DNA from 4 places in the Pseudomonas sp. S2_A10 genome. Region 1 is predicted to be linked to each of the others. Evidence: predicted binding sites of a transcription regulator. Region 1 holds the regulator's gene; each other region holds the start of a gene.
The links. The regulator sigma-54, encoded in region 1, starts transcription at its own class of promoters, with help from an activator protein. The targets are predictions, from matches to a motif close to ANTGGCATNNANNTTGCTNT.
Positions count from the first base shown of each region.

Region 2: flgB (flagellar basal body rod protein FlgB) is a predicted target of sigma-54. The motif match lies at 3,375-3,394, and genes of this name have one in related genera.
Region 3: glnK (P-II family nitrogen regulator) is a predicted target of sigma-54. The motif match lies at 3,430-3,449, and genes of this name have one in related genera.
Region 4: flhA (flagellar biosynthesis protein FlhA) is a predicted target of sigma-54. The motif match lies at 4,188-4,207, and genes of this name have one in related genera.

Region 1 is NZ_CP162773.1:2,909,639-2,916,761, forward strand. It holds gene AB4N41_RS13040 (hypothetical protein) at 1-328, shown strand, start outside; gene AB4N41_RS13045 (superoxide dismutase) at 330-941, shown strand; gene AB4N41_RS13050 (ZIP family metal transporter) at 971-1,864, shown strand; gene AB4N41_RS13055 (HPr family phosphocarrier protein) at 1,899-2,174, opposite strand; gene rapZ (RNase adapter RapZ) at 2,190-3,047, opposite strand; gene ptsN (PTS IIA-like nitrogen regulatory protein PtsN) at 3,050-3,514, opposite strand; gene hpf (ribosome hibernation-promoting factor, HPF/YfiA family) at 3,526-3,834, opposite strand; gene AB4N41_RS13075 (RNA polymerase factor sigma-54) at 3,908-5,398, opposite strand; gene lptB (LPS export ABC transporter ATP-binding protein) at 5,565-6,290, opposite strand; gene lptA (lipopolysaccharide transport periplasmic protein LptA) at 6,290-6,835, opposite strand; gene lptC (LPS export ABC transporter periplasmic protein LptC) at 6,822-7,123, opposite strand, start outside.
Region 2 is NZ_CP162773.1:379,426-386,548, forward strand. It holds gene flgE (flagellar hook protein FlgE) at 367-1,701, opposite strand; gene flgD (flagellar hook assembly protein FlgD) at 1,733-2,461, opposite strand; gene flgC (flagellar basal body rod protein FlgC) at 2,477-2,920, opposite strand; gene flgB (flagellar basal body rod protein FlgB) at 2,924-3,334, opposite strand; gene cheR (protein-glutamate O-methyltransferase CheR) at 3,694-4,521, opposite strand; gene AB4N41_RS01765 (chemotaxis protein CheV) at 4,568-5,500, opposite strand; gene flgA (flagellar basal body P-ring formation chaperone FlgA) at 5,583-6,344, shown strand; gene flgM (flagellar biosynthesis anti-sigma factor FlgM) at 6,507-6,833, shown strand; gene AB4N41_RS01780 (flagella synthesis protein FlgN) at 6,882-7,123, shown strand, end outside.
Region 3 is NZ_CP162773.1:1,698,699-1,705,821, forward strand. It holds gene AB4N41_RS07875 (HAD family hydrolase) at 1-273, shown strand, start outside; gene sutA (transcriptional regulator SutA) at 464-790, opposite strand; gene AB4N41_RS07885 (secondary thiamine-phosphate synthase enzyme YjbQ) at 892-1,317, opposite strand; gene AB4N41_RS07890 (ammonium transporter) at 1,533-2,870, opposite strand; gene glnK (P-II family nitrogen regulator) at 2,908-3,246, opposite strand; gene AB4N41_RS07900 (accessory factor UbiK family protein) at 3,641-3,901, shown strand; gene AB4N41_RS07905 (BRO-N domain-containing protein) at 4,266-4,778, shown strand; gene AB4N41_RS07910 (N-acetyltransferase) at 4,973-5,518, shown strand; gene AB4N41_RS07915 (YifB family Mg chelatase-like AAA ATPase) at 6,114-7,123, shown strand, end outside.
Region 4 is NZ_CP162773.1:3,636,296-3,643,418, forward strand. It holds gene AB4N41_RS16385 (Ig-like domain-containing protein) at 1-612, opposite strand, end outside; gene AB4N41_RS16390 (Ig-like domain-containing protein) at 807-3,008, opposite strand; gene AB4N41_RS16395 (DUF6124 family protein) at 3,285-3,644, opposite strand; gene flhA (flagellar biosynthesis protein FlhA) at 4,267-6,396, shown strand; gene flhF (flagellar biosynthesis protein FlhF) at 6,408-7,123, shown strand, end outside.

The DNA.
Region 1 (7,123 bases):
CGAACGCTGGGCGGATGCCGACGAAGCGGTGGCGGCCTGCGTCGTCTCACATCACAACCTGGCTGACCTGCATCTGCGCCTGAACCAACCGGAGGAGAGCGCCGAATATCTCTGTGCCATCCATCAACGTTTGTTGCAGACCATGCAGGACGAGCGCTTGCGTCCGGCCCTGCGTGAGGCGGCGCTGCGCCAGAGCAGCAAGACCTATGTCGAACTGTTGAATTTCATCAGCGAGCACGGCGAATACCCACGCACCCAGCGCCTGCTGCATCCGGACACCGGCAATGCCCGCCGCGCCTCAACTTCTCATCAGTATGGAGTCCATTGAAATGGCTTTTACCTTGCCTGCCTTGCCTTACGCCTACGATGCCCTCGAGCCGCACATCGATGCGCAGACCATGGAAATCCATTACACCAAGCATCACCAGACCTACATCAACAACCTCAACGCCGCCGTGGAAGGCACCGAGTTCGCCGAGTGGCCGGTGGAAAAACTCGTCGCCAGCGTGCAGCAACTGCCGGAAAAACTTCGCGCGGCGGTGATCAATCAGGGCGGCGGCCACGCCAACCATTCGCTGTTCTGGGAAGTGATGGTGCCCAACGGTGGCGGCAAGCCCGACGGCGCGCTGGCCAAGGCTATCGACGAGCAACTGGGCGGACTCGACAGTTTCAAGGAAGCGTTCACCAAAGCCGCGCTGACCCGTTTTGGCAGCGGCTGGGCGTGGCTGAGCGTGACACCGGATAAAAAACTGGTCGTGGAAAGCAGCGGCAACCAGGACAGCCCGTTGATGAACGGCAACACCCCGATCCTTGGCCTCGATGTCTGGGAGCACGCTTACTACCTGCGTTACCAGAACCGTCGCCCGGAATACATCAACGCGTTCTACAACGTGATCAACTGGCCGGAAGTTGCTGCGCGCTATCAGGCCGCACTGGTTTAAGCCTTCAATAAAAACAATCAGGGCTGACTATGGGCACGGAAACACTGGCGATTGGCAGTGGGCGCATGTTTCGTTACGCGGTGGGTTCGCTGTTGCTGTTGGCGGGTATGACTTTACTGGTCGCCCACGCTTTGCAATGGCTGAATCTGGAACCGAGGCTGTTACGTGCCTTGCAGGGCGGTGCCATCTGCGCCTTGGGCACGGCGCTTGGCGCGGTGCCGGTGCTGGTGATCCGGCGCATGCCGCAGGCACTCAGCGACACCTTGCTGGGATTTGGTGCGGGAGTGATGCTGGCGGCGACGGCGTTTTCGCTGATCGTGCCGGGCATAGCTGCAGCTGAGAGCCTTGGCCTGACGCCGTGGGCCGCCAGTGGCCTGATCTGCTTCGGCATCCTGCTCGGTGCGTTCGGTCTGTATCTGGTGGATCGGCGCATTTGCGGTGCCTCGCCGGAGATGCTCGTCGGCACGTTGGAGCATCCGGTGATTCCACCGCGAATCTGGCTGTTCGTGTTCGCCATCATCGCGCACAACATTCCGGAAGGCATGGCGGTTGGCGTATCTGCCGGAGGCGGGATGGCGGACGCCGACAGTCTGGCGATGGGCATTGCGTTGCAGGATGTGCCGGAAGGACTGGTGATTGCTCTGGTGCTCGCCGGGGCGGGAATGTCGCGGGTCAGAGCGTTTCTGATCGGCGCGGCGTCGGGGCTGGTCGAACCGGTATTTGCGCTGCTGTGTGCGTGGCTCGTGAGTCTGGCTCAGGTGCTGCTGCCGCTGGGGCTGGCACTGGCGGCGGGGGCGATGTTGCTGGTGGTGACCCACGAAGTGATCCCGGAATCGCGCCGTCATGGGTATGACAAGCTGGCGAGTCTGGGCCTTCTGATCGGGTTTTGTCTGATGATGGTGATGGATACGGCGTTGGGGTGAATGGAGGCGAGGAACAGTGTCCCCGCCTCAAGGATTATTCACCTTCGTCGAAATACCTTTCGATCAGATCGACCAATGCGTCCATGGCTTCCTGAGCCTGTTCGCCTTCGGTGCTTAAATGGATCTTGGTGCCTTTACCCGCCGCGAGCATCATCATAGCCATGATGCTCTTGCCGTCGACAGTCGTTTCAGGTGTGCGTCCCACTCGGATCGTGCAGTCTGGATACTGACCCGCCACGCCGACAAATTTGGCCGATGCCCGGGCATGCAGGCCCAGCTTATTGATGATTTCGATTTCACGAGCAGGCATCGCGGTGTAAATCCTTTAGGTGAGGTCGCGGTGGCGAACCTGGACGTTCTTCAGGGTTTTCTGCAGGGCCTGACCCAGTCGTTCGGTCAGGTAGACGGAGCGGTGATGCCCGCCGGTGCAGCCAATGGCAATGGTGACGTAGGCGCGGTTGCTGGCGGCGAAGCGTGGTAGCCACTTGTTCAGGTAGGCGTAGATGTCCTGATACATTTCTTCGACATCCGGCTGCTGCGCCAGGTACTCGGCCACCGGTGCATCAAGGCCCGATTGCGCACGCAGTTCCGGTTTCCAGTACGGATTGGGCAGGCAGCGCACGTCGAACACCAGGTCGGCGTCGACCGGCATGCCGCGCTTGAAGCCGAACGACTCGACCAGAAACGCCGTACCGGGCTCCGGTTGATTCAACAGGCGCAACTTGATGGTGTCGCGCAGTTGATACAGATTCAGACTGGTGGTGTTGATCTTCAGGTCGGCCAGATCGGCGATCGGACCGAGCAGGGCGGTTTCGTCGTGAATCGCCTCGGCCAGTGAGCGATTGGCGTTGCTCAGCGGGTGACGACGACGGGTCTCGGAAAAACGCTTGAGCAGGGTTTCTTCATCGGCGTCCAGGTACAGCACATCGCACTTGATATGCTTGGCACGCACGTCTTCGAGCAACTCAGGGAAACGTGACAGATGGCTGGGCAGGTTGCGCGCATCGATCGACACGGCGACCAGCGGCTGCGCCAGTTCTGTGTGAATCAGCGCTCGCTCGGCCAGTTCCGGCAGCAAACCGGCCGGCAGATTGTCGATGCAGTAGTAGCCGTTGTCCTCAAGGACATTCAGGGCGGTACTTTTACCCGAGCCCGAACGGCCACTGACAATGATCAAACGCATGATTAGTGCCCGTTCTGCTCGTCCAGTACAACCTGGTACAAGGCTTCATTGCTCGGAGCGCTGCGCAATTTGTCGCGCACTTCCTTGCGGTCGAGCATGCTGGCGATCTGGCGCAACAACTCCAGATGCGCGTCGGTTGCGGCTTCCGGGACCAGCAGTACGAACAACAGGTCCACCGGAGCGCCGTCGATGGCGTCGAAATCGATCGGGGCTTCGAGGTGCAGCAGGGCGCTCACTGGCCCCGCGCAGCCCTTGAGGCGGCAGTGGGGAATGGCGATGCCGTTGCCAAAACCGGTGGAGCCGAGTTTTTCACGGGCGATCAGCGCCTCGAAGACATCCTGCATCGCCAGATCCGGCACTTCGCGGTGGATCAGGTTGGCAATCTGTTCGAGGGCTTTTTTCTTGCTGCCGCCCGGCGCGTTCACTTGGGAACGGCCGGGGGTCAGGATGGTTTCAAGTCGGATCATGGATAGGGGTGTTAACGACCGGTCGCGCCCTGGAGGAGGCTCTGGGTCTTTTCCTTATGCTTTTTGAGTTGGCGATCCAGCTTGTCGGTAAGTGAGTCGATCGCAGCGTACATGTCGGTATCTTCTGCGTTTGCGACCACTTCACTGCCGGGAATATGCAAGGTGGCTTCGATCTTCTGTTTCAGCTTTTCGACGCACATCGTGACCTGCACGTTGGTGATCTTGTCGAAATGTCGCTCCAGTCGCTGGAGTTTTTCCTCGATGTAGGAACGCAGAGGTTGGGTCACTTCCAGTTGGTGTCCACTGATGTTGACTTGCATACAGCTTCTCCTTCGTTGCCAGTGCATAAAGCGGCAGGCCGAAAAGCCTGCCACTGGAACGCTGTAACGTGGCTTACATCAACCGCTTGCGTTCGCTCGAAGGCGCGATTCCGAGGGATTCGCGGTACTTGGCGACGGTGCGGCGAGCCACCTGAATGCCTTGTGCCTCCAGTAAACCAGCGATCTTGCTGTCACTCAACGGCTTTTTCTGATTTTCCGCAGCGACCAGTTTCTTGATGATCGCGCGGATCGCCGTGGACGAGCATTCGCCGCCTTCGGAGGTGCTGACGTGGCTGGAGAAAAAGTATTTCAGCTCATAAATACCGCGCGGGGTATGCATGAATTTTTGTGTGGTCACCCGGGAAATCGTCGATTCGTGCATGCCGACCGCTTCGGCGATGTCATGCAATACCAACGGCTTCATTGCTTCGTCGCCGTATTCGAGGAAGCCGCGCTGATGTTCGACGATCTGCGTGGCCACTTTCATCAGGGTTTCGTTGCGGCTCTGCAGGCTCTTGATGAACCAGCGCGCTTCCTGCAACTGGTTGCGCATGAAAGTGTTGTCGGCGCTGGTGTCGGCGCGCTTCACAAAACCGGCGTACTGGGCGTTGACGCGCAGGCGAGGCACCGATTCCTGGTTCAGCTCGACCAGCCAGCGCTCGTTGTCCTTGCGCACGATCACGTCGGGAATCACGTATTCGGCTTCGGTCGACTCGATCTGTGAGCCGGGACGCGGATTGAGGCTCTGCACCAGTTCGATGACCTGGCGCAGCTCGTCTTCCTTGAGCTTCATGCGCCGCATCAACTGGCTGTAATCGCGGCTGCCGAGCAGGTCGATGTAATCGGCGACAAGCCGCTTGGCCTCGGTCAGCCACGGCGTCTTCGCGGGCAGCTGGCGCAATTGCAGCAGCAGGCATTCGCTGAGGTTGCGGGCGCCGATACCAGCGGGCTCGAATTGCTGGATGCGATGCAGGACGGCTTCGATTTCGTCGAGCTCGATGTCCAGTTCCGGATCGAACGCTTCAAGAATTTCTTCGAGTGTTTCGTCCAGATAGCCCTGATTGTTGATGCAGTCGATCAGGGTGACAGCGATCAGGCGATCGGTGTCGGACATCGGCGCCAGGTTCAGTTGCCAGAGCAGATGGCTTTGCAGGCTCTCGCCGGCGGACGTGCGGGTGGTGAAATCCCACTCATCGTCATCGCTGCTGGGCAGGCTGCTGGCGCTGGTCTGGTAAACGTCTTCCCAGACGGTATCCACTGGCAGTTCATTGGGGATGCGCTCGTTCCAATCGCCATCCTCGAGGTTATCCACCGTCGGGGCGGTTTCCTGGTAGGAGGGTTCCTGGATTTCGGCGGGCTTCTGTTCGGCGTTGTCGGCCAGCGGATCGGCGTTGTCGAAGTCGTCGCCTTCTTCCTGGCGCTCGAGCATCGGATTGGATTCCAGAGCCTCCTGGATCTCCTGTTGCAGGTCCAGGGTCGACAATTGGAGCAGGCGGATGGCCTGTTGCAGCTGCGGTGTCATCGTCAGCTGCTGGCCCATTCTCAAGACTAGCGATGGTTTCATGGCAGGGGCTTAACACCTTATTCGCCGGCGCTTTGCGCCATCCACTACAGGGCGCCGAAGCGCCAAACTTAAGCAAATTATATGCCTGAAACTGAAGTGTTTGCCTAGAGCGCTGTAACAATTAAAGCGGATAAATGCGCCTTGAATCGATACAGCGCTGTCGCGCTTACAGGCGGAACTCGTGACCCAGATACACTTCCTTGACCAGATCGTTGGCCAGGATGGTCTCGGCATCGCCTTCAGCGATCAGTTGACCGTCGTTGACGATGTAAGCGGTTTCGCAAATGTCCAGCGTCTCACGCACGTTGTGGTCGGTGATCAGCACACCGATGCCCTTGGCCTTGAGGTGATGGATGATCTGCTTGATGTCGCCGACCGAGATCGGGTCAACGCCGGCGAACGGTTCGTCGAGCAGTATGAATTTCGGTGCCGTCGCCAGGGCGCGAGCGATTTCCACCCGGCGGCGTTCACCACCGGACAGGCTCATGCCGAGGTTGTCGCGGATGTGGCTGATGTGGAATTCCTGCAGCAGGCTTTCCAGCTCCTTGCGACGACCGGCCTTGTCCAGCTCCGGGCGGGTCTCGAGGATCGCCATGATGTTGTCGGCGACCGACAGTTTACGGAAGATCGACGCTTCTTGCGGCAGATAGCCGATACCGGCCTTGGCGCGGCCGTGCATCGGCTGGTGGCTGACGTCCAGATCATCGATCAGCACACGGCCCTGATCAGCCTGCACCAAGCCGACGATCATGTAGAAGCACGTCGTCTTGCCGGCGCCGTTCGGGCCGAGCAAGCCGACGATCTGCCCGCTGTCGATCGACAGGCTGACGTCACGCACGACCTGGCGGCTTTTATAGGCCTTGGCCAGGTGCTGAGCTTTCAGAGTTGCCATTACTGGGATTTCTCTTCGGTTTTCTTCTTCGGCTGGATCACCATGTCGATGCGCGGACGCGATTCGGTGACCTTGCTGCCTGTGGCGCGACCGGCGCTGGCCAGCTTCTTCACGGTGTCGTAGACGATTTTTTCGCCCTGGGTGACGTTGTTATCCTTGTCGATAACCTTGGCCTTGTCGATCAGCACCACCCGGTTCTGCTGGGCGTGGTATTGAATCGTCACGCCGTAGCCCTTGACCGGGTTGGCGTCGCCCTGGGTCTGCAACTGCTCGAAGTAAGCCAGGTTGCCTACCGAGGTCACCACGTCGATGTCGCCATTGGGCGCGCGCGTCATGGTCACGGTGTTGCCTTTAACGATCATCGAGCCCTGGGTAATGATCACGTCACCTTTATAGGTGGCGATGCCATTCTTGTCGTCCAGTTGGGCGTCGTCGGCCTGAATGCGGATAGGCTGCTGCTGATCGTTCGGCAGGGACCAGGCGCTCGCGCTTCCCAGTGCTGCGCCCAGACTGAGCAAAATAGGGAGGGTTTTAACGAGCCTCATACTGTCCTCTTACGTTCGATTGCAGGTGTATCCTGCTGTCCTTCAGGTACGCTTTCATTCCGACGCCAGTCGATACGCCGCCAGCGCCCTCGATTCTAACGGGTTGCGCGGTCTGCGCATATTCTTGCTGCGGGAACACGGTCATGCGGGTGCTGGTGATCAGGGTGCCGCGCTGTTTCTCATCGGTGCGCTGTACGCGGACCGAATCGATCAATTCAACTTCGGTGCCGCCCGAATTCACTTCGCCGCGCTCGCTGGTCACGTGCCACGGGAAGTCGGTGCCGCGGT
Region 2 (7,123 bases), 2.5 Mb from region 1:
CGGCGACGTCGGAAGGCTGAGCGGAGGGATTGATCCGGGCGTGGGAGCGCAGCGACCGTCTGGCGCAGCCAGACACAGCGGAAGGAGGTGCAGCGAAGCAAACCGGAGCCGCTGCGACCGGATCGATCCCGCAGCGAAGGAACCCGAGCCTGCGAGGGCCGAACGCAGGAGCTAGCGTTTTTTGCTTACTTTTTTAGGCGCTTGTAAAAAAGTAAGTCGCCGTCAGGCGAAACCGCCAGCAGCCGCTACCGAAGCAACGGATATTCACCCAAAACCCAACAGCCTGGTCGGCCCAAAGGCCGCCACGGCCCCAAAAAAAAAGCCCCTCAAAACCGAGGGGCCCAAAAAACCAGTCAGAAACCCGAATCAGGTCATCTGAATAATGGTCTGCATAATCGTGCTCTGCGTCGAAATGGTCTTGGCGTTCGCCTGATAGTTGCTCTGACCCTTGATCAGATCAACCAGCTCATTGGTCAGGTTAACGTTCGACTCTTCCAGCGAGTTGGACACCACCTCACCCAACGTACCGGTCTTCGGCGCGTCGTAGCCTGGAATACCCGAAGCGAACGTCTCTTTCCAGCTAGTGCCACCGACAGCCTGCAAGCCCTGCTCGTTGGTGAAACTGGCCAGTGCAACCTGACCAATCGCCTTGCTCTGGTTGTTGCTGAAGTTGGCGAACAGCGTACCGGTGCCGTCGATGGTCAGGTTAGTGATCTGGCCAGTGGCGTAACCATCCTGAGTCGGGATCGTACGCGAGGTATCAGCGTTGTACTGAGTGGTGTTGGCCATCGAGATGGTCACGCCATTCGGGTTCGCTGCCGCGCCGTTAGGCGTAAACACGCCATTGGTCACAGTGCCCGGCACCCAGCCGGTCATCTTCAGATCGCTGCTGATGATCGGGTTGGCTGGATCCGCCGGGTTAGGCGTGCTCACCTGAACCAGCTTGCCGGAGCTGTCGAACGACAATGTCGAGGCAACCGGCGCAGTGGTCACAGGGTTGCTGCCGGTAGCGTCCGGGTTACGGCCATCGACCAGGGTGTAAACCTTCCAGGTGTTCCCGCCAGTCTTGACCATGTACTGGTCCATGACGTGGGCGTTGCCCTGGGTGTCATAGATCGGTGTGCTGAAGGACTTGGTGTAAGTCTCAGGCTTCGACGGATCAAACTTGACGGCGCTGGCGCCGGTATCAACGATCACTGGCGAAGACGAATTGAGGTTGATGCTCGAGGTCACCGCAGAAGACGACTTCGGCGCCAGGTTCGAAGTGTCGATCTTCAGATCGGTCAACACGCCGTTGATGATCTTGCCGTTGGCATCCACACCGTAACCCTGCAGACGCGAGGTGTAGTCGGTGTTGGTGATGTAACCGGCGTTGTCGACCTTGAACGTACCGGCACGGGTGTACGAAATCGAGCCGTTGTTGCTCATGGTGAAGAAACCGGAACCGTTGATGCCCATGTCCAGCACGTTGCCAGTGTTGTTGATGTCACCCTGGGTGAACTGCTGGGAAACGTTGGCCAGGCGCACGCCGTTGCCGATCACTTTGCTGCCGCTGCCCAGACGAGTCGACGAATAGACGTCTTCGAATTCTGCGCGCGAGGATTTGAAACCGGCGGTGGCGACGTTGGCGATGTTGTTGCCGGTTACGTCGAGTTGTTTGTTGGCGGCATAGAGACCGCTAAGGCCGATGTTAAAAGACATGTTCCACTCCTTCGTGCCGGGTTAGTCGGCTCTATATACCAATGGTTTGTACTTTGGACAGGGCAACGGTGCCCTTGCCGGCCAGGTTGAGCATCAGCTCGCCACCGGTCTGGCTGATCGTCACGCTGTTGACGGTCGCTGGCAGGTAAGTCGCCAGGTCGGTCGCGGTGCCGTTGATCGGTGCGTTGGCCTTGAACGTGTAAGTGCCGACCGGAACCACGGTGCCGGCGGTGTCCTTGCCGTCCCAAGTGAAGCTGGCATCGCCGGCAGCGCGGCTGCCCAGGTCGATGGTGCGCACGGTTTTGCCGTCCTTGTCGGTGATCGTCACGGTGCCGCCGGCAATCGACGAAGGCACGGTGACCGAACCGGTCAGGCCTTTGCTCGGGTCATCGAGCTGGGCGGTGTTGGTCTGCACGATCACGTTGCGACCGACCAGCGACGACGCTTGCAACGCCTGCGACGAGTTGTAGTTGCCGGCAAGGCCACTGACAGTGGAGTTCAGCGTGGTGATGCCTTCAAGGCTGCTGAACTGCGCCAACTGCGCGACGAAGGCGCTGTTGTCCTGCGGGTCGAGCGGATTCTGGTTTTTCAGCTGGGTGACCAGCAATTGCAGGAAAGCATCCTTGCCCAGCGCCTGGCCGCCGGTGGCACTGTTGGTCGCCGAAGCGATGCCGCCCGACGTCGTGCTGCTGGCCTTCTTCGACGAGTTGGCCAGGATGTCGTTCATGCTCAGGCTGCTGGTGGTATCCGTAACGCTCATGGCAGTCGCCCCTTATTACTGACCGAGGGTCAGTACCTTCTGCATCATGGTTTTGGCGGTGTTCATCATTTCCGCGTTGGTCTGGAACGAGCGGCTCGCGGAAATCATGTCAGCCATTTCTTCCACCACGTTGACGTTCGGGTAGTAGACGTAGCCCTTGGCGTCGGCGGCCGGATGGTTCGGCTCGTAGCGCGCTTCGAGGTTGCTCTGGTCTTCGACGACGCCGAGCACCTGCACGCCCTGCCCGGCCGCGTCCTGGTTCTGGAACAGCGAATTGCTGCCGCCGGCCTGGCCGCCCTGGAACATGGTGGCGAACACCGGATGACGGGCGCGGTAGGTCTGGTCGATGCTCGACGAAACGGTTTCGGCGTTGGCGATGTTCGAAGCCACGGTGTTCAGACGCGTGGTCTGCGCGCTCATGCCGCTGCCGGCAATGTTGAAAACGCTGGACAGGGACATGGATTATTCTCCGCGCAGGGCTGACACCAGCCCTTTGAATTTGCTGTTGAGCAAGGTGAAGCTGGCCTGGAAGCCGACAGCGTTTTCCGCGTAGTTCGACTGTTCCAGTTGAGCGTCGACGGTGTTCTGGTCGATCGAAGGCTGCATCGGCGTGCGATACATCAGCGACTCGTCGCCGTTGCCCAGCCCTTCAGCCTCGATGTGCCGGCTGTTGGTCATGTTCAGGGCAAAGTGGCCGCCGGTCTTGGTCTTCTCGGTCTGTGCTTCGAGCACTTTGGAGAAATCCAGATCCCGCGCTTTGTAGTTCGGGGTGTCGGCGTTGGCGATGTTGTTGGCCAGCACTTCGGCACGCTGGGCGCGGAAGCCCAATGCCTTTTCGTGAATGCCCAGCGCTTTGTCGAAGCTGATGCTCATGTCGGGAACCTTCAGGTGACCGGTTTTTCGTATCTGAGCTTTAGCAAGCGCCGTGCCAAATGAACAAAGCCCCGTATTCCGGGGCTTTGCGCCTGACAGGCAAAGCGGCAATGCCAGAAAAGCGGCAACCGGTTACCGCCGGATGCCGCTTTTCTGCCGCTTGCCGTCGTTGCCAGGTCAGCGCAGATCCCTGTGGGAGCGAGCCTGCTCGCGAAGGCGGCGTGTCAGGCGCCAACTGTCTTATGGACAGACCGCTTCCGCGAGCAGGCTCGCTCCCACAGGGGATTCGTGGAAAATAATTCGGGCATAAAAAAAGGAGGCCTTTGCGGGCCTCCCGTTTTTGTATCAGCGCAAACCGCTTATTTCGCCTTGTAAATAATCCCCGGGCTGCACTGAACCATCTGGTAATGATCCGGCAATCCGTTCAGCGCTTCCGAAGCGCCAAGGAACAGATACCCGCCCGGCTTCAACGTGCTGTGAATGCGCAACAGGATGTCCTTCTTCACTTCGGCAGAGAAGTAGATCAGCACGTTGCGGCAGAACACGATGTCGAACTTGCCCAGCGCCGCGTAGCTGTCGAGCAGGTTGAACGAGCGGAATTCCACCCGGCTCTTGATCGGCGCCTTGACCACCCAGCGCCCCGGCCCTTTCGGGTCGAAGTAGCGTTGCAGGCGTTCCGGCGACAGACCGCGACCGATCGCCAGGCTGTCGTACTCGCCGGTCTTGCAGTTGTTGAGCATCAGGCCCGACAGATCGGTGGCAACGATCTGCACACCCATCTTCAACTGACCCAGGTTGCTGCGCTCGAACTCGTCGATCGACATCGACAGCGAGTACGGTTCCTGTCCCGACGAGCAGGCCGCCGACCAGATCCGCAGACGCTGGTTGGGGCTGGCCTTGATCGCTTCCGGCAGTACCTTGTTCTTCAAGACTTCAAACGGATAGGTGTCGCGAAACCACAGGGTTTCGTTAGTCGTCATGGCATCGACCACCTGCTCGCGCAAACCGCTGCGCGGCTGGGTCTGGATGCGCTGCACCAGCTCACCCAGGGACTTGATGCCTTGCTGCTCCATCAGTTTGTTGAGACGGCTCGAGACCAGATACTGCTTGTTTTCACCGAGCAGAATGCCACAGGCTTTTTCCAGGAAGACCCGGAACTGTTCGAAATCCAAATTACCCGTAGACAATGATGCCGCCTCTTAAATCGTGTTGACCGCCAGGGACAGAAGGTCCCTAGCTGATATCTGCTGCTTTGATCCGGTCGACTACCCGGGATGCGAGGTCATCAGGACGGAATTTGGCCAGAAAGTCATCAGCACCGACTTTCTTCACCATCGCCTGATTGAATACCCCCGACAACGAAGTATGCAGGATGATATGGAGCTTTTGCATGCGTGCGTCGCCGCGGATTTCCGCCGTCAGGGTGTACCCGTCCATCTCCGGCATCTCGATGTCGGAAATCATCATCAGGAACTCTTCTTCCGGCTTCTTGCCCTCGTCGACCAGCTTGCGCAGGTAATCCAGCGCCTGCTTGCCGTCGTTCAGCGCCACCACTTCGACACCGATGGTCTGCAGACAACGCGTGACCTGCTTGCGCGCCACCGACGAGTCATCGACCGTCAGCACCCGCAGCGACAATGCCTTGGTCTGCGTCTCGACATCGACCACGCCCACCGAAATCGCTTCCGGCGTCGGCGCCACTTCGGCCAGCACCTTCTCGACGTCGATGATTTCGACCAACTGGTTGTCGACCCGCGTCACAGCGGTCAGGTAGTGATCGCGACCGGTACCCTTGGGTGGCGGATGGATCTCTTCCCAGTTCATGTTGACGATGCGCTCCACCGAGCGGACCAGGAAACCCTGGGTCTTGGTGTTGTACTCCGTGATGATCACGAACGGACTGTTCTTGTCTTTCAACGCACCGGAGCCCGTTGCCATTGCCAGATCCAGGATCGGAATGGTCGCTCCCCGTATATTCGCTACCCCGCACACGACAGGACTGGATTTGGGCATCAACGTCAGCGACGGGCATTGCAACACTTCCCGTACCTTGAACACGTTGATCCCATAGAGCTGCGGCCCGTCGAGACGGAACAACAGCAGCTCGAGGCGATTCTGCCCTACCAGTTGCGTGCGCTGGTTCACCGAATCCATTACACCAGCCATGCCCAGACTCCTACACCAACGCCAAGTGTTGTTGCGACGCACATTCATTGCTAAACGGCACGGCGCTTGCTTTTTAACTCGTATGAACGCTCAAACGACATTTTCCCGACGCCTGACATCTTCCCTTCGCAAAGGGCTTTGCGCGGTGTCCGCCGTTTGCTGCTTGCTTGCTGGCAGTCCTGCCCATGCAGATGCGGTTACCTTGCCTGATATGCTTATCGGCGTGACTCAGGGCTTTCTTGAATTCACCGTAGAAGACTATTTGGCTTCCAGTCAAACCGAAGGCCGCTACGAAATCGAAGTCAACCAGCTCGACCCGCGCATGCGCATGCCCATGTGCGACAAGGAATTGACAGCCACGCTGGAGAGCCCGGCACGCCCGCTGGGCCGCGTCACGGTGAAGGTTCGCTGCGAAGGCAGTTCGCCCTGGACGGTGTTCGTACCCGCTCAAGTCCGCCTGTTTCGCGAGATCGTGACGACCACTCGTCCGCTGAAACGCGCCGGCATTATCGAGCCGCAGGACGTGACCTTGCGCGAGCGCGACGTCAGCACGATCAACCAGGGTTTCCTGACCTCGGTCGACGAAGCGATCGGGCAGAAACTTACCCGACCAACGGTCGCCGATCAGGTCATCACACTGGTGCATCTGGAACAGGCCGAAGTGGTCCGCAAGGGTGATCAGGTGGTGATCACTGCGCGCAGCGGCACCCTTGCCGTACGCATGCCGGGGGAAGCGCTCTCCAATGGCGGGATGAAAGAACAGATTCGAGTAAAAAACCTTAATTCTCAGAGAGTTATCAAGGCGCAGGTGATTGCGCCGGGACAGGTCGAAGTGGCCATGTAAAAGCCTCGTGGAGAAAACTGGCGCCGATCCCGTCGCTTCCCTAAACTGTGCCGCAGCAGGTCTCGCAACGGCGCATGCAAGCTTATGGTTGATTGGGCCTAAAGTTTTTCAGGGGATAGCCGAAAACATGGCAAGCGTCCAAATTCCCAGAGGTTTTTTATCATGGTTATCGATTTCAACCGATTGAACAGTTCCTCGTCACTAACCGGCAGCACACGTACCAGCAACGCCAAGGAAAGCGCTGAAAACAGCCCCTCCGCGCCGCTGAATACCCAGGCCGAACAGGCCAATGTCGCCAAAAGCGGGGAGTCGGTACACCTCAGCAATGAGGCTCAACAGTTGCAGAAGGTCACTGACAAGCTGCGCGATCAGCCTGCTGTCGACAAAGCCCGTGTGGCCGAGTTGAAAGCCGCGATTGCCGATGGCAGCTATAAAGTCGACAGCAACCGTGTAGCCAGCAAACTGCTCAACTTCGAAGCCCAGCGCTAGGCTTTTGCCGGCGCCAGGCTTTTGGACGCTTAAACCCCAAGGCCAGCCATGCACGACACTAACTTATTGCAACTGATCAACGACGACTTTGCTCCAGCGCAACAATTGCTGGAGTTATTGCAAACCGAATCCCTCGCTTTGCATGGTCGCGACATGCCGTTGCTGGAAGAAATTCTGGCGACCAAGCAAGCGTTGATCATTCTGCTCGAGCAGCATGGCCGCAAGCGCAGCGAAATCCTCGCCAGCCTCAACCTGCCGACCGATCGCACAGGTCTTGAGCAACTGGCCAG
Region 3 (7,123 bases), 1.2 Mb from region 1:
GCCTTGTGCGCCGAAGACATCGGCATCGCCAAACCGGATGCACGGCTGTTTCATGAAGCGTTACAGCGCGGTGGTGTGGGTGCTGAAGCGGCGGTGCATGTTGGCGATCATCCCGGCGATGACATCGCCGGGGCGCAGCAGGCGGGGTTGCGCGCGGTGTGGTTCAACCCGACAGGCAAGGTCTGGGAGGCGGAGCGCTTGCCGGATGCGGAAATTCGCAGCCTGACCGAATTGCCCGTCGTCCTCTCCCGCTGGAATGCCACCTCGAAATAATCCACAAACCCTGTGGGAGCGAGCCTGCTCGCGAATGCGGTGTGTCATTCAACATGTATGTCGGCTGACATGCCCTCTTCGCGAGCAGGCTCGCTCCCACAGAGGACTGCATTTGCTTTCAACGGATTTATTTCAGGCATAAAAAAGCCCGCAGCGACGGCGGGCTTTTTCAGCAAGCGAGCGACGCGCCTCAGATAGGGCGGCTGCCGTACTTGTTATCCGGCTTCTTGGGCGGATCGGCGACCACGTTGGCCTCCACTTCCTGCACCTTGCCGCCGCGCGCAAGGAATTCTTCCATGGCCTTGGCCAGGGCGTCGCGCTCCTTGTTCTTGGCTTCGATGCTCGGCAACTCGTCGACCGAGACCGCAGCCTTGGCTTTGCCTTTGGCAGCCGGGGCCGGCGTGTCGTCACCGCCATCGTCTTCGGTAACGTCTTCCGCTGCCGCTTCCAGGCCTTCCTCGGCCTCGTCTTCGTCGCCTACTTCGAGGTCGTCGTTTTCCAGATCATCGTCGCTCATGTTCTACCTCATGACTTGCCAAAAGCAGATTAGTTATAGACCAGCTTTGGCGGCTGTCGAAGCCGCCGTTGAAAAATCTTCTGCCGCTGCCCGGCAGCGGCTCATGCCTGTTCACCGTGCAAGGTGGCGAGGACTTTACGGGCACCGCCATGATCACGGTGCTCGCCCAGATAAATCCCTTGCCAGGTACCCAGTGCCAGCCGCCCTGCCGCAACCGGCAGACTGACCTGGCAACCGAGCACGCTGGCCTTGAAGTGCGCCGGGAGATCATCCGGGCCTTCGTCGTTGTGCTCGTAGCCGTCTGTTCCTTGTGGGATCAGACGATTGAAAAATCGTTCGAAGTCGCGACGAACTGCCGGATCGGCGTTCTCGTTGATGGTCAACGATGCCGACGTGTGCTGCAGCCACAAATGCAACAGACCGACCCGACAGGCCTTGAGTTCAGGCAAGCCTGCGAGCAACTCGTCCGTCACCAGATGAAAGCCCCGGGGCCTTGCCCGCAGGGTTATCAGAGTCTGTTGCCACATACAGTTCTCCGCTCGTTCGGGGCGCATTCTAGCGTGCTCTGAAAAAAAACAAAGGCCCTAATATTCCTGCAGCGATGTAAGCGATTGCCCGCAGAAAAAGCCTCGTCGTAAAGACGACCAAAGCCGTAAGAAAAATCCTTTCAGCCGCACCTTGAATGACAAATCCCGGACAAAAAAATGCCCGGCGAACCGGGCAGTTTTTTTATCGCGCGTACTTACAGGTTGTAGCCGCGTTCGTTGTGTTGTGCCAGATCGAGGCCGACCGACTCTTCTTCCTCGGTTACGCGCAGACCCATGACGGCGTCCAGCACCTTGAGGATGATGAAAGTCACGATCGCGGTGTAGATCACCGTGAAGCCGACGCCTTTGATCTGAATCCAGACCTGCGCGCCGATGTCAGTCACGGTGCCGAAGCCGCCCAGTGCCGGTGCGGCAAACACACCAGTGAGGATCGCGCCGAGGATACCGCCGATACCGTGCACGCCGAAGGCATCCAGGGAGTCGTCATAGCCGAGTTTGCGTTTCAGGGTGGTGGCGCAGAAGAAGCACACCACGCCTGCGGCCAGACCGATCACCAGTGCACCCATCGGGCCTACAGTGCCAGCGGCCGGAGTGATCGCGACCAGACCGGCGACCACACCCGAAGCAATACCCAGTGCGCTTGGCTTGCCGTGGGTGACCCACTCGGCAAACATCCAGCCCAGTGCCGCAGCGGCGGTGGCGATCTGAGTAACCAGCATGGCCATACCGGCAGTGCCGTTGGCGGCAGCAGCGGAACCAGCGTTGAAGCCGAACCAGCCGACCCACAGCATCGCCGCGCCCATCAGGGTGTAGCCGAGGTTATGCGGAGCCATCGGTGTGGTCGGGAAGCCTTTGCGCTTGCCCAGTACCAGGCACGCGACCAGGCCGGCGATACCGGCGTTAATGTGCACCACGGTGCCGCCAGCAAAGTCGAGCACGCCCCAGTCCCACATCAGGCCGCCGTTACCGGACCAGACCATGTGCGCGATCGGTGCATAAACCAGCGTGAACCAGATGCCCATGAAAATCAGCATCGCGGAGAACTTCATACGCTCGGCGAACGCACCGACGATCAGCGCCGGGGTGATGATCGCGAAGGTCATCTGGAAGGTGATGAACACCGCCTCAGGGAACAGCGCCGCCGGGCCGGTGATGCTCGAAGGCGTGACACCGGCGAGGAACGCCTTGCCCATGCCGCCGAAGAACGAATTGAAGTTGACGACGCCCTGCTCCATGCCGGTGGTGTCGAAGGCAATGCTGTAGCCATAAATGACCCACAGGATGCTGATCAGACCGGTAATGGCGAAGCACTGCATCAGCACGGAAAGAATGTTTTTCGAGCGAACCATACCGCCGTAGAACAGCGCCAGGCCGGGGATGGTCATGAACAGCACGAGCGCTGTCGAGGTGAGCATCCAGGCGGTGTCGCCGGAATTGAGGACTGGCGCTGCCACTTCGTCTGCCGCCATGGCGATGCCGGGCATTACGATGGACAACAGGGCGCCTAGCCCTGCGAATTTACGCAGAGTCATATTGTTTTCTCCTGGGGCGTTGGGTTTGTGGCAGCGCTTAGATCGCGTCGGTATCGGTTTCGCCGGTACGGATGCGGATCGCCTGTTCCAGATTGACCACGAAGATCTTGCCGTCACCGATCTTGCCGGTGTTGGCCGCTTTGGTTATCGCCTCGATAACCCGATCCAGATCCTTGTCGTCGATGGCCACGTCGATTTTCACCTTGGGCAGAAAATCGACCACATATTCCGCGCCGCGATACAGCTCGGTGTGACCCTTCTGCCGGCCGAAGCCTTTGACTTCAGTGACGGTAATGCCCTGCACGCCGATTTCGGACAGCGACTCGCGCACGTCGTCCAACTTGAACGGCTTGATGATGGCAGTGACTAGCTTCATGAAACTCTCTCCCGAATTGGTGGACTTGCCCCAGGAAAACAAACCCGTCTCAAGTCTAAGCGCAGTGCCTGGCTTTGTAACGCATCGTTGACGCCAGCTAACCGCATCAGACGAAACTCCCCGCTTCGTCTGCCGCACTGCATTCGTCACAGCGACTGCATCAGTGCATGGGTCGAGGGTGACTAAGCAGAAACCTTGCCAGCTCGGCAAAAACCCTGCATTTCAATCGCTTGGCACCTGTTGCAAGCGCTCGGGCAGAAAAGCTTTTGCCGATACGCACAACAACGGTGCGCCACCGTCCGTCCCCCTGCGCGAAAAGCGTGCATCCGTGCAACGGGATTGACTATAGACACTGCGTGATACACTGCCGGCCATTGTTTCCTGGACATTTCCCATGCTCGCGCCCAAAGACTTCCTCGACGCCCTGAGCGGCACCGCCTCCCGCCTCTTCAGCGGCGACACCCCGCTGCCGAAAGCCGAGATCGAAAGCCAGTTCAAAATGCTGCTGCAAAGTGCCTTCAGCAAACTCGATCTGGTCAGCCGGGAAGAGTTCGATAGTCAGATGGTAGTGCTGGCGCGTACTCGCGCCCGCCTCGAAAGCCTCGAAGCCAAGGTTGCCGAGATGGAAGCGAAGCTGACACCGCCCGCTGAATAATTCGCGTCCCCTGTAGGAGCTGCCGAAGGCTGCGATCTTTTGATCTTCAGCCCTTCAACCATCCCCGCAACGTCCTACAACCTGCACCACCGCCGTCCGATTGCGCCGAAAAGCCCAGGTTTCTAAGCTCATCCGATGCTGAATGTTCAGCACCGGGTTTGGCGACCTGGATCGAATTTGACGCAATGCAACTAAACTCACACAGAGGTTTTTTCTCTCAACGAGTTATGGCGGCTTTGCGTGGGAGACCTCAGGGTCTGCCGGTTTCGAATTCACCGGTTCGCCAACCCGCGCATAGCTGCCACCCTTTTCGTTTGGCGACGAACAGAAGCAGTTTTCTTCACTTGAATTCGAGAACTGAACCATGGACGAAAACTACCTGACACCTAGCATCTTCACCCGCCACAAACTCCCCCTCAACGCACTCCTCATTCAGAACCAACCCTGGTTCTGCGCCCGAGACCTGAGCCGCCTGCTGCACATCTACCTCAACGAACGCATGCTGCGAAAACTCGACCCCGACCAATACCAAACCCGCAAAACCCTGATCCACAACCAGATCGAAAACACCCTGCTGATCAGCGAATCAGGCATCTACGCCCTCCTCGTCTACCACTACTGTCCCGAATACCGAGCGCTGCGCGAATGGCTCACCCACCAAGTCATCCCCACCCTGCGCGACGCCCAACTCCCCAGCACAAGCGAACGCCCACATCTCAGCTTGCTCAGTTGGCCGGACATGACGTTGAGTTTGCTGCACTGGAATAACCAGCCGTGGATACGGTTGCAGGATGTACCACACATGGTGACGGAGCGAGAACAAGCAAACCGCACGGTTGTGAACTCATGGTGGAGAAAGGCTCTGCAATTGATCTGAATTTTTGCGCTGCAACCTCACCAACGGTCATTTCAGTGATATCACTGAAATGACCTGTTTTGTGTCTTCGTTAACTCGCCCCCCTACTCCGAAATCCTCCACTCACAGAAGTAACGTCCTACAAAACGCGTCCCCCACGTCTGATTTCGCTGCCCCCTCTCTGCTGGCTATCTTCTGCGACCAGATCCAAACAGATGAAAACAATGAGAAGAAAAGGCAAAGCAACGGATCTTCGCAACCAGACATTCAGATCAAACTCGCGAAAGATCGCCTACAAATTCTTTATAAACAACATTGCCCCGAGAATCCCAAATATTGATGCAGCAGCGGTCAAGTTTGAGCCAATTACCCCAGCAGCGATAAAGCAATACTTTCTCTGGGAGGGGCCAACAATTTTCCCTTGGGATGACGTTGCAGACTGGAAAAGTAAAGATGCGAAAGGTCTGGATTTGGCGATATGGTTCAAACAGATTCTTTGCGGCATGTGCTATGCGACCCCGCGCGCAAGCTCTATCTGCTTAAAGATTATTCTGTTGGAAGGGCATCCGGACAGGGCGCACCCGCTTCGCGGCAGGATCGCGCCGATTGCTCTGCTTGTCGCAGATCACTATGCGCGAGCGCTAGGATGCAAAGAAATCGAAATTCAGGATCCTGATCCGAATGTTGTCTTTTACTACCGGAAACTGGGGTTCGAATTCGACCATACCAACCGGCTTGTCATTTCTGTGAACGGTCAATAACATCGAAATCAACAACCCAATCGTACGAGGTGCGTATGAGCCCAAAAAAGCGAAAGGCAAAGCTTCTTCAGATTGTTGAACTACATCTCGAAGCACTCCGGTTGGCTGGGGATATGTCAGCCAACCAACGGCGATTTATTGAAGTTGCTGTTACGTGTGGGCCAGAGCTTGAGCCAAGCGGCCCGCTGGCCGGTAGAAGATCCTGAGTCAAAAATAAAAAGGCGTCCATAGGACGCCTTTTTTGTGTTTGGAGGAGTAGTCGCAGCGATTCTTTAGCTCCTGGCTTTGCAACCATGGGTTCAGAATCCGACGAGCTGGCCCGTCGTCACTACTTCAGAGAAACCAGCTTTCTCTGCTGCCAAAAATGCGGGGGAGCTTTTACTGGTGCCCAGTCCCAACGAATGCGCAGTTGCAGTCCTCGAGCGGGAGGATCCGTCAATGCCGAGCGAGAGTCAACGCTCCAATTCAGGCAAGCACTGACAGCCCATCGGGTCTTGATACGTCTTGTAAACCTCTATTTCAGCACTGAAACCCGGCTCAACTATCCTTCAAAAACCCGCAGGAAGCGGCCCCCGATTCAACTCAAGGAACGACCATGTCCCTCTCCATTGTCCACAGTCGCGCCCAGATTGGCGTGGAAGCCCCCGCTGTTACCGTCGAAGTCCATCTGGCCAACGGTCTGCCGTCGCTGACCATGGTCGGCCTGCCTGAAGCGGCGGTGAAGGAGAGCAAGGATCGCGTACGCAGCGCGATCATCAATTCCGGACTGCAATTTCCGGCGCGGCGGATCACCTTGAATCTGGCGCCGGCGGACCTGCCCAAGGATGGCGGGCGGTTTGATCTGGCGATTGCTTTGGGGATTCTGTCGGCGAGTGTGCAGGTGCCCTGCCTGACCCTGGACGAGGTGGAATGTCTGGGTGAGTTGGCGCTGTCGGGTGCCGTGCGGCCGGTGCGTGGTGTGCTGCCGGCGGCACTGGCGGCGCGCAAGGCCGGGCGGGCGCTGGTGGTGCCTCGAGCGAATGCAGAAGAGGCGTGCCTGGCATCCGGGCTCAAGGTGTTTGCGGTCGATCATTTGCTGGAAGCGGTGGCGCATTTCAATGGGCACACGCCGGTCGAGCCTTACGTTTCCGATGGTTTGATGCACGCTGCCAAGCCCTATCCCGACCTCAACGAAGTGCAGGGTCAAACAACCGCAAAACGCGCATTGCTGATTGCCGCAGCGGGGGCGCACAACTTGTTGTTCAGCGGGCCTCCGGGAACCGGCAAGACGCTGCTGGCCAGTCGTCTGCCAGGATTACTGCCACCGCTTTCCGAATGTGAGGCGCTGGAAGTGGCAGCGATTCAATCGGTCGCCAGCGGGGTGCCTCTGACTCACTGGCCGCAACGCCCCTTCCGCCAACCACACCATTCGGCTTCAGGGCCGGCATTGGTCGGTGGCAGCTCGAAACCGCAACCCGGCGAGATCACCCTCGCCCACCATGGCGTGCTGTTTCTCGATGAGTTGCCGGAGTTTGATCGCAAGGTGTTGGAAGTTTTACGCGAGCCTTTGGAGTCGGGACATATCGTCATCGCGCGGGCCAAGGATCGCGTACGTTTCCCCGCGCG
Region 4 (7,123 bases), 730 kb from region 1:
GAAGACCGAATGGGTGCCGTCGCCAATCAACTGCAATTCGGCAGCCGTCAGGGTATGGGTGATCGGGCTTGTGGGGTTGGGAAATGTGATGCTCCAGGTGCCTATGGTGAGCGTGACCGTGTCGTGAGGCCGTGGGTAACCGACGGTGATCGTGATGACTGCCGTCTGCCCCGGTGCGACGCTGGGTGGATGGCTGACGGTGACGGTAGGCGCCGGGTTGTTGTAGAGCAGCTTAAGTGTGGGTGAGTCAGCGTCGTTACCGCTGGCTCGGGTCACTCTGTAGCGGACATCGTTGACACCGTTTGTGAACCAGCTCGCCGGCACGTGCAAAAGAATGCGTTCTTGCTCCTCACCGGGATAGATGGTTTTGCTGATGCCGGTGTTGACTCCGTTGACAAAAATAGTCACGACGTCATAAGCCGCCATGACCCAATTCCGCAAGCCGGTTATGGGGTCGATGACAAGTTCTACCCCAGATGGAGTGAATGCCGAGAGAGGAAGGCCACCATCAGCAGTACCTGGAGGCAGCACCGGTGTTATCCATTGCGGGGGGTACACGGGATACAAGGCCAGGGCAGCGTTGGCTTCGGTTGAATAGACTTGAACGCTCATTCTGTTCTCCTCGAACACTGGTGATGAACAATGGCGGGCAAGGTTCATCACAACGCAGAACGAGGCGTCCGTCACCTGTCAGATCTGACAGGTGGGGACGGTTTTCCGACCAATGGTATCGCTTTGTGTGTGTTTTTTTTTGCGAACTCCGGAGCTTGGATTAACCTTTTTTATTGATTCAGGTGCGGGGCGGCTTATCGTACACATCTAAAATTGTCGATGGCGATCGCGTCATTATTTGTGATTATTTCCACTCGAGCAACATCAGTGCCTCTAAATTCGATAAGTTGCGCGGGATCTTTTACTGTGGGAGTCAGAAGTTGATATCCTAGGAAAGATCCTTTTGAATCATAATAGTTTGCCCTATTTGTTACGTTTCCCCAGGCTTGATAAAAGCTGATGTATGTGAATGCATGTTTAAAGTTAAAGTGTATTTGGCAGGTTCCCAGTGATGTAAAAACTACTTGCCTCTCAATGTTTTGTAATGGGGGGTCACCGCTGCCACTTGCCGGCGATATTGATATGGGGTGCGACGAAGATATATTAGTGATAGTGACATACTGCGTTTCGAGTGACTCCCCGGTGTACAGTGCTCGAGACGGCTCATTATCAAAGTTTATGATTATCTCGTTTGGAATTATAATGAGAGTGAGGATTAACGTCGGAAGCATTATGGTCGGAATGCCGTTGCTTGAGGCAAATTCTACCCATGCTTTAATTTGAATCTCTTCGTTGTCCTTAAGTTTATTGAGCTCGCTTCTTGATAGGCTCTCTATAAAACCGTGTTCGATATTTTCCGCAGTGATTTGATGGTTGGTCAGAAGCTCGATTGTATGGGGGGTGCCAGAGTTGTCGACTCCAATGCACTGTAGATTAATAATCTGATCCGTCGAAATGCCAGTCCAGTGATCTAATGTCACTTCCGCATCGCCCGTGAAGCTGTTTAAGTTTAACGTTTTATTATCCTGTGCCTGGGTCACGTTCGGCGTTGGCAAGCGGGGATCTGCATCAGCGATAATCCTGACATCAAAGCCGGCTATTGCTGATGCCCCGGCCGGTTGTCCAGCGCGAATCAAATCCCACCGAAACTCAATCGCCTTGCCATGCCAAGCCGCCAGAAACGCAGCGCTCAATGAAATCTCTGCAATCCCACCAACAAAATCCACCACCGGAAACGGCGGCGCACCGGCCGGCGCGTTCACCTGGACGAATTGAGCCTTATCGTCTTTCTCTGCTGCGAAGCCTGTTATCTGAAGCTTCACTCCATCCGGATTAGCCAAAACGTCAATCGGCACAGTAGGCGGGGTCAAGGTTGGGGGTGGCAGGACAAGTTGCAGGCCAATGACGGTATACACCTGATACGGAAACTGCGTGGCGCTAGCGAAGTCATTGCTCTTGTCCTCCGATACCCAGAATTCCAGTTTCAACAGCGATCCTTCTTTCAATTCTTTCAGAAAAGCTATGAGCAGCGGTTTATCCCAGAACCCCTGACTGACCCAGGTCGCATTCACCTTGTGGGTGTCACCATTCCAGAATTGCAGGACGTGCGCCGAGCCGTCGGGTTTCTGGCCGGTGAGCTTCAGCCACACCTGCTGACCGACCTGGATTCCCGTCCAGTTGCGTGCTCGTAGCGTGGCGTCCTGGCCCCTCAGTGCGGCCACGTCGAGCATGCCGTCCACGGCCTCAGCGATTATCGGCGAGTTGTACACCTTCTGATTGGCGGTGATAGTGATCGGGGTCGTCGCCGACTCATTGTTGTTGGTCAATTGATCGCGCACCCTGGCGAAGACCGAATGGGTGCCGTCGCCTATCAACTGCAATTCTGCAGCCGTCAGGGTGTGGTTGAGCGGGCTTGTGGGGTTGGGAAATGTGATGCTCCAGGTGCCTATGGTGAGCGTGACCGTGTCGTGAGGCCGTGAGTAACCGACGGTGATCGTGATGACTGCCGTCTGCCCCGGTGCGACGCTGGGTGGATGGCTGACGGTGACGGTAGGCGCCGGGTTGTTGTAGAGCAGCTTGAGTGTGGGTGAGTCAGCGTCGTTACCGCTGGCTCGGGTCACTCTGTAGCGGACATCGTTGACACCGTTTGTGAACCAGCTCGCCGGCACGTGCAAAAGAATGCGTTCCTGCTCCTCACCGGGATAGATGGTTTTGCTGATGCCGGTGTTGACTCCGTTGACAAAAATAGTCACGACGTCATAAGCCGCCATGACCCAATTCCGCAAGCCGGTTATGGGGTCGATGACAAGTTCGACCCCAGATGGAGTGAATGCCGAGAGAGGAAGGCCACCATCAGCAGTACCTGGAGGCAGCACCGGTGTTATCCATTGCGGGGGGTACACGGGATACAAGGCCAGGGCAGCGTTGGCTTCGGTTGAATGGACTTGAACGCTCATTCTGTTCTCCAGGAACAATGGCAGGCAAGGTTCATCACAACGCAGAACGAGGCGCCCGTCACCTGTCAGATCTGACAGGTGGGGACGGTTATCCGACCAATGGTATCGCTGAAGGGGTGGGCGCTCCTGCGCCGCCGAGAGGCCTAGCTCGCGCAAGCTGCACTCGACAGGATCTTCAGCCGCTGCAAGATTTGCATCCAAGAAGATCAAAATGTGGGAGCGAGCTTGCTCGCCAAAAGGCCGGCTCTCTCACTCGAATCACTCAGCCGAACCGCATCATCCAGGCAACTCCAGATTATCCAGCACCCGATTTACCGCCAGTTCCCCGAGCATGATCAACTGCGCGATGCCCATCAGCGTTCGGCGCTGCGATGGTTTCACCAGCCCGGCGAATTCCTGGGCAATGGTTTTGGCCGAGGCGAGGGTTTCGCAGGCGTTGGCCAGCAGGTCTTCGTTTTTCGTGTCGGCGGTGACGGCGTACATGGCGCGGGGACTGAAGGGCGGTGGGGTCGAGCCGGGTGGGCAGAGGTAGTGGTCGAGGGCGCGATCGGCGGCTTCGTGAAGTTTTTTTGAGTCGAGGGATTCGTAGGGGGAGGTGGGGTCGGATTCGGGCGGGTTGGGTGTTGGTTTGATCATGGTGAAGCTCCTTTGAAGTGGAGCCGCTACAACCTGTCGCTAAACAGGGAGGGTGGCGGCTGTACGCGGGTTAGCGAACCGGTCAAAGGCACCCGGCAGACCCGAAGGTCTCCCGCATACAGCCACCATGACGAAATCGCGAACATACAGATCCGCAACGAAGCCTGGAACGCTGATGCACCTTTGACTTGAGTTCGAGTCGCTAAACCCGATCGCTGATTCGTCAGCGACCGGACCACGATAGAACTCGACCCCAAAGCGCACAAGCCGGCGGATTCTGGCTTGGCTGTAGGCTATGGCGCAAGGATTTGTAGCCTTGAGACCGTGTCTGGAGGTGTCTTTTAAACAGCTTCGTTTAAATCGACAAAATGCGCCGCATTCGATGGCCTCTTCGCGAGCAGGCTCGCTCCCACAGGGGCCGTATTCCAAATGTCCGATTGGGAATGCATGTCAAACTGTGGGAGCGAGCCTGCTCGCGAAGGGGTCAGCCCAATCAGCCGATAAATCCCAAGTAAAACCGCTCTATTTCATTCCCCGGCAAAAGTTGGAAAGCTTCTTGCAATAGCCGCCCTGCGCCCGTTCGGGGCGTCAAAAGTTTGCTTTAAAGGAACGGGGAAAAACGGTGGATCGCACTCAGTTATTCAATACAGCACGCACCAACGTTGCCGACCTCAGTCGAGGCAATCTGGGCGTGCCGTTGTTGCTGCTGGTCATGCTGGCGATGATGATGTTGCCGGTACCGCCGTTCCTGCTCGACGTCTTCTTTACCTTCAACATTGCCCTGTCCATCGTCGTCCTGCTGGTCTGCGTGTACGCGCTGCGGCCGCTGGATTTCGCCGTGTTCCCGACCATTCTGCTGGTGGCGACGTTGCTGCGACTGGCGCTGAACGTGGCCTCGACGCGGGTGGTAATGCTCCACGGTCAGGACGGCCACGCCGCTGCCGGTAAGGTGATTCAGGCGTTCGGTGAGGTGGTGATCGGCGGTAACTACGTGGTCGGTATCGTGGTCTTCGCGATCCTCATGATCATCAACTTCGTCGTGGTGACCAAGGGTGCCGGGCGGATTTCCGAGGTGAGCGCGCGCTTCACCCTCGATGCGATGCCCGGCAAACAAATGGCGATCGACGCCGACCTCAACGCCGGCCTGATCGACCAGAATCAAGCCAAGTCGCGCCGTCAGGAAGTCGCCCAGGAGGCGGAGTTCTACGGTTCGATGGACGGTGCCAGCAAGTTTGTCCGTGGTGACGCGATCGCCGGCCTGCTGATTCTGTTCATCAACCTCATCGGCGGCATGGCCGTGGGTATCTTCCAGCATGGCATGAGCTTCGGCGACGCGGGCAAGGTTTACGCCTTGCTGACCATCGGTGACGGTTTAGTGGCGCAATTGCCATCACTGTTGTTATCTACAGCAGCGGCGATCATGGTGACCCGTGCGTCCGGCTCGGAAGACATGGGCAAGCAGATCAACCGCCAGATGTTCGCCTCGCCGAAAGCGCTGGCCGTGGCCGCTGGTTTGATGGCGGTGATGGGTCTGGTGCCGGGCATGCCGCACTTCTCCTTCCTGAGCATGGCGGCGCTGGCTGCGGGCGGCGCGTACCTGTTCTGGAAAAAGCAGAACGTTGCCAAGGTTGTGGCGCTGGAAGAGGTCAAGCGTCAGCAGGAACTGCTGCCGTCGCCGGCCCGCGCCATGGAAACCAAAGAACTGGGCTGGGACGACGTGACGCCGATCGACATGATCGGCCTGGAAGTCGGCTATCGCCTGATTCCGCTGGTGGACCGCAATCAGGGTGGGCAATTGCTCGCGCGGATCAAGGGTGTGCGCAAGAAGCTCTCGCAGGATCTGGGCTTTCTGATGCCGACCGTGCATATCCGCGACAACCTCGATCTGGCGCCGAGCGCGTATCGGCTGACGCTGATGGGCGTGATTCTCGCCGAGGCCGAGATTTATCCGGATCGCGAACTGGCGATCAACCCGGGGCAGGTGTACGGCTCGCTCAACGGGATCAACGCCAAAGATCCGGCTTTCGGCCTGGAGGCGGTGTGGATCGAAATCAGCCAGCGCGCCCAGGCGCAATCGCTCGGCTACACCGTGGTTGACGCCAGCACCGTGGTCGCCACGCACTTGAACCAGATTCTGTACAAGCACTCCAGTGAGCTGATCGGCCACGAGGAAGTGCAGCAACTCATGCAATTGCTGGCCAAGAGCTCGCCGAAACTGGCGGAAGAGCTGGTGCCGGGCGTGGTTTCGCTGTCGCAGTTGCTCAAGGTTCTGCAAGCGCTGCTCGCCGAGCACGTGCCGGTGCGCGACATCCGCAGCATCGCCGAAGCGATCGCGAACAACGCCGCGAAGAGTCAAGATACCGCCGCGCTGGTCGCCGCTGTGCGGGTCGGCGTATCCCGTGCAATCGTCCAAAGCATTGTAGGCACTGAGTCCGAGCTGCCTGTAATCACATTGGAACCAAGGTTGGAACAGATATTGCTCAATAGTCTGCAGAAGGCAGGACAAGGCTCGGAAGAGGGCGTTCTGCTGGAGCCGAGCATGGCCGAGAAGCTGCAACGTTCGTTGATCGAAGCGGCCCAGCGTCAGGAAATGCAAGGCCAACCGGTGATCCTGCTGGTAGCAGGCCCGATTCGCGCGATGCTCTCGCGTTTCGGCCGCCTCGCAGTGCCAGGGCTGCATGTACTGGCCTACCAGGAAGTACCGGACAACAAGCAAGTGACCATCGTTGCGACAGTAGGGCCCAACGGCTGAGGTAGTGGTTTATGCAAGTTAAGCGTTTTTTCGCCGCCGATATGCGTCAGGCCATGAAGCTGGTTCGCGATGAGCTGGGCGCTGATGCCGCCATCATCGGCAACCGCCGCATCGCCGGCGGCGTCGAGTTGACGGCGGCTCTGGATTACAAATTGTCGGCGCTGGCGCCACGGGTTCCAAACATGGAACTCGAAGACGAGCTGCGCAAGACCCAGTCGCGCATCGTCACCGCCCAGGCCGAGCTGAGCCTGCGTGGCGAAGCCGACGGCAACACCAATCAGCAGTTGTTCGCCGGGCTGCCGTTGACCGCAGGCCTGCCGCTGACTGCTGCCGAACCGCTGAGCGAGCCGACCTACGCCGCACCGACGCGCCCGGCCGCAGCGCCTGCGCAGGCCTCGGCGGGTGTCGATCCGCGTGCACTGGATTCGATGCGTTTTGAATTGAACAGCTTGCGCGAGCTGATGGAAGTGCAGCTCGGCACCCTGGCCTGGAATCAGCTGCAAGGCAGCCGTCCGGCCCAGGCCAATCTGTATCGCCGTCTGCAGCGCATCGGCCTGTCCGGCCCGCTGTCGCGCGATCTGTTGGCGATGATCACCGATATCGAAGAACCCCGTCAGGCTTGGCGCATGCTGTTGGCCCACCTGGCGCGGATGATTGCCGTGCCGGAAGTCGAGCCGCTGGAAGAGGGCGGTGTGATTGCCATGGTCGGCCCCGCCGGCATGGGCAA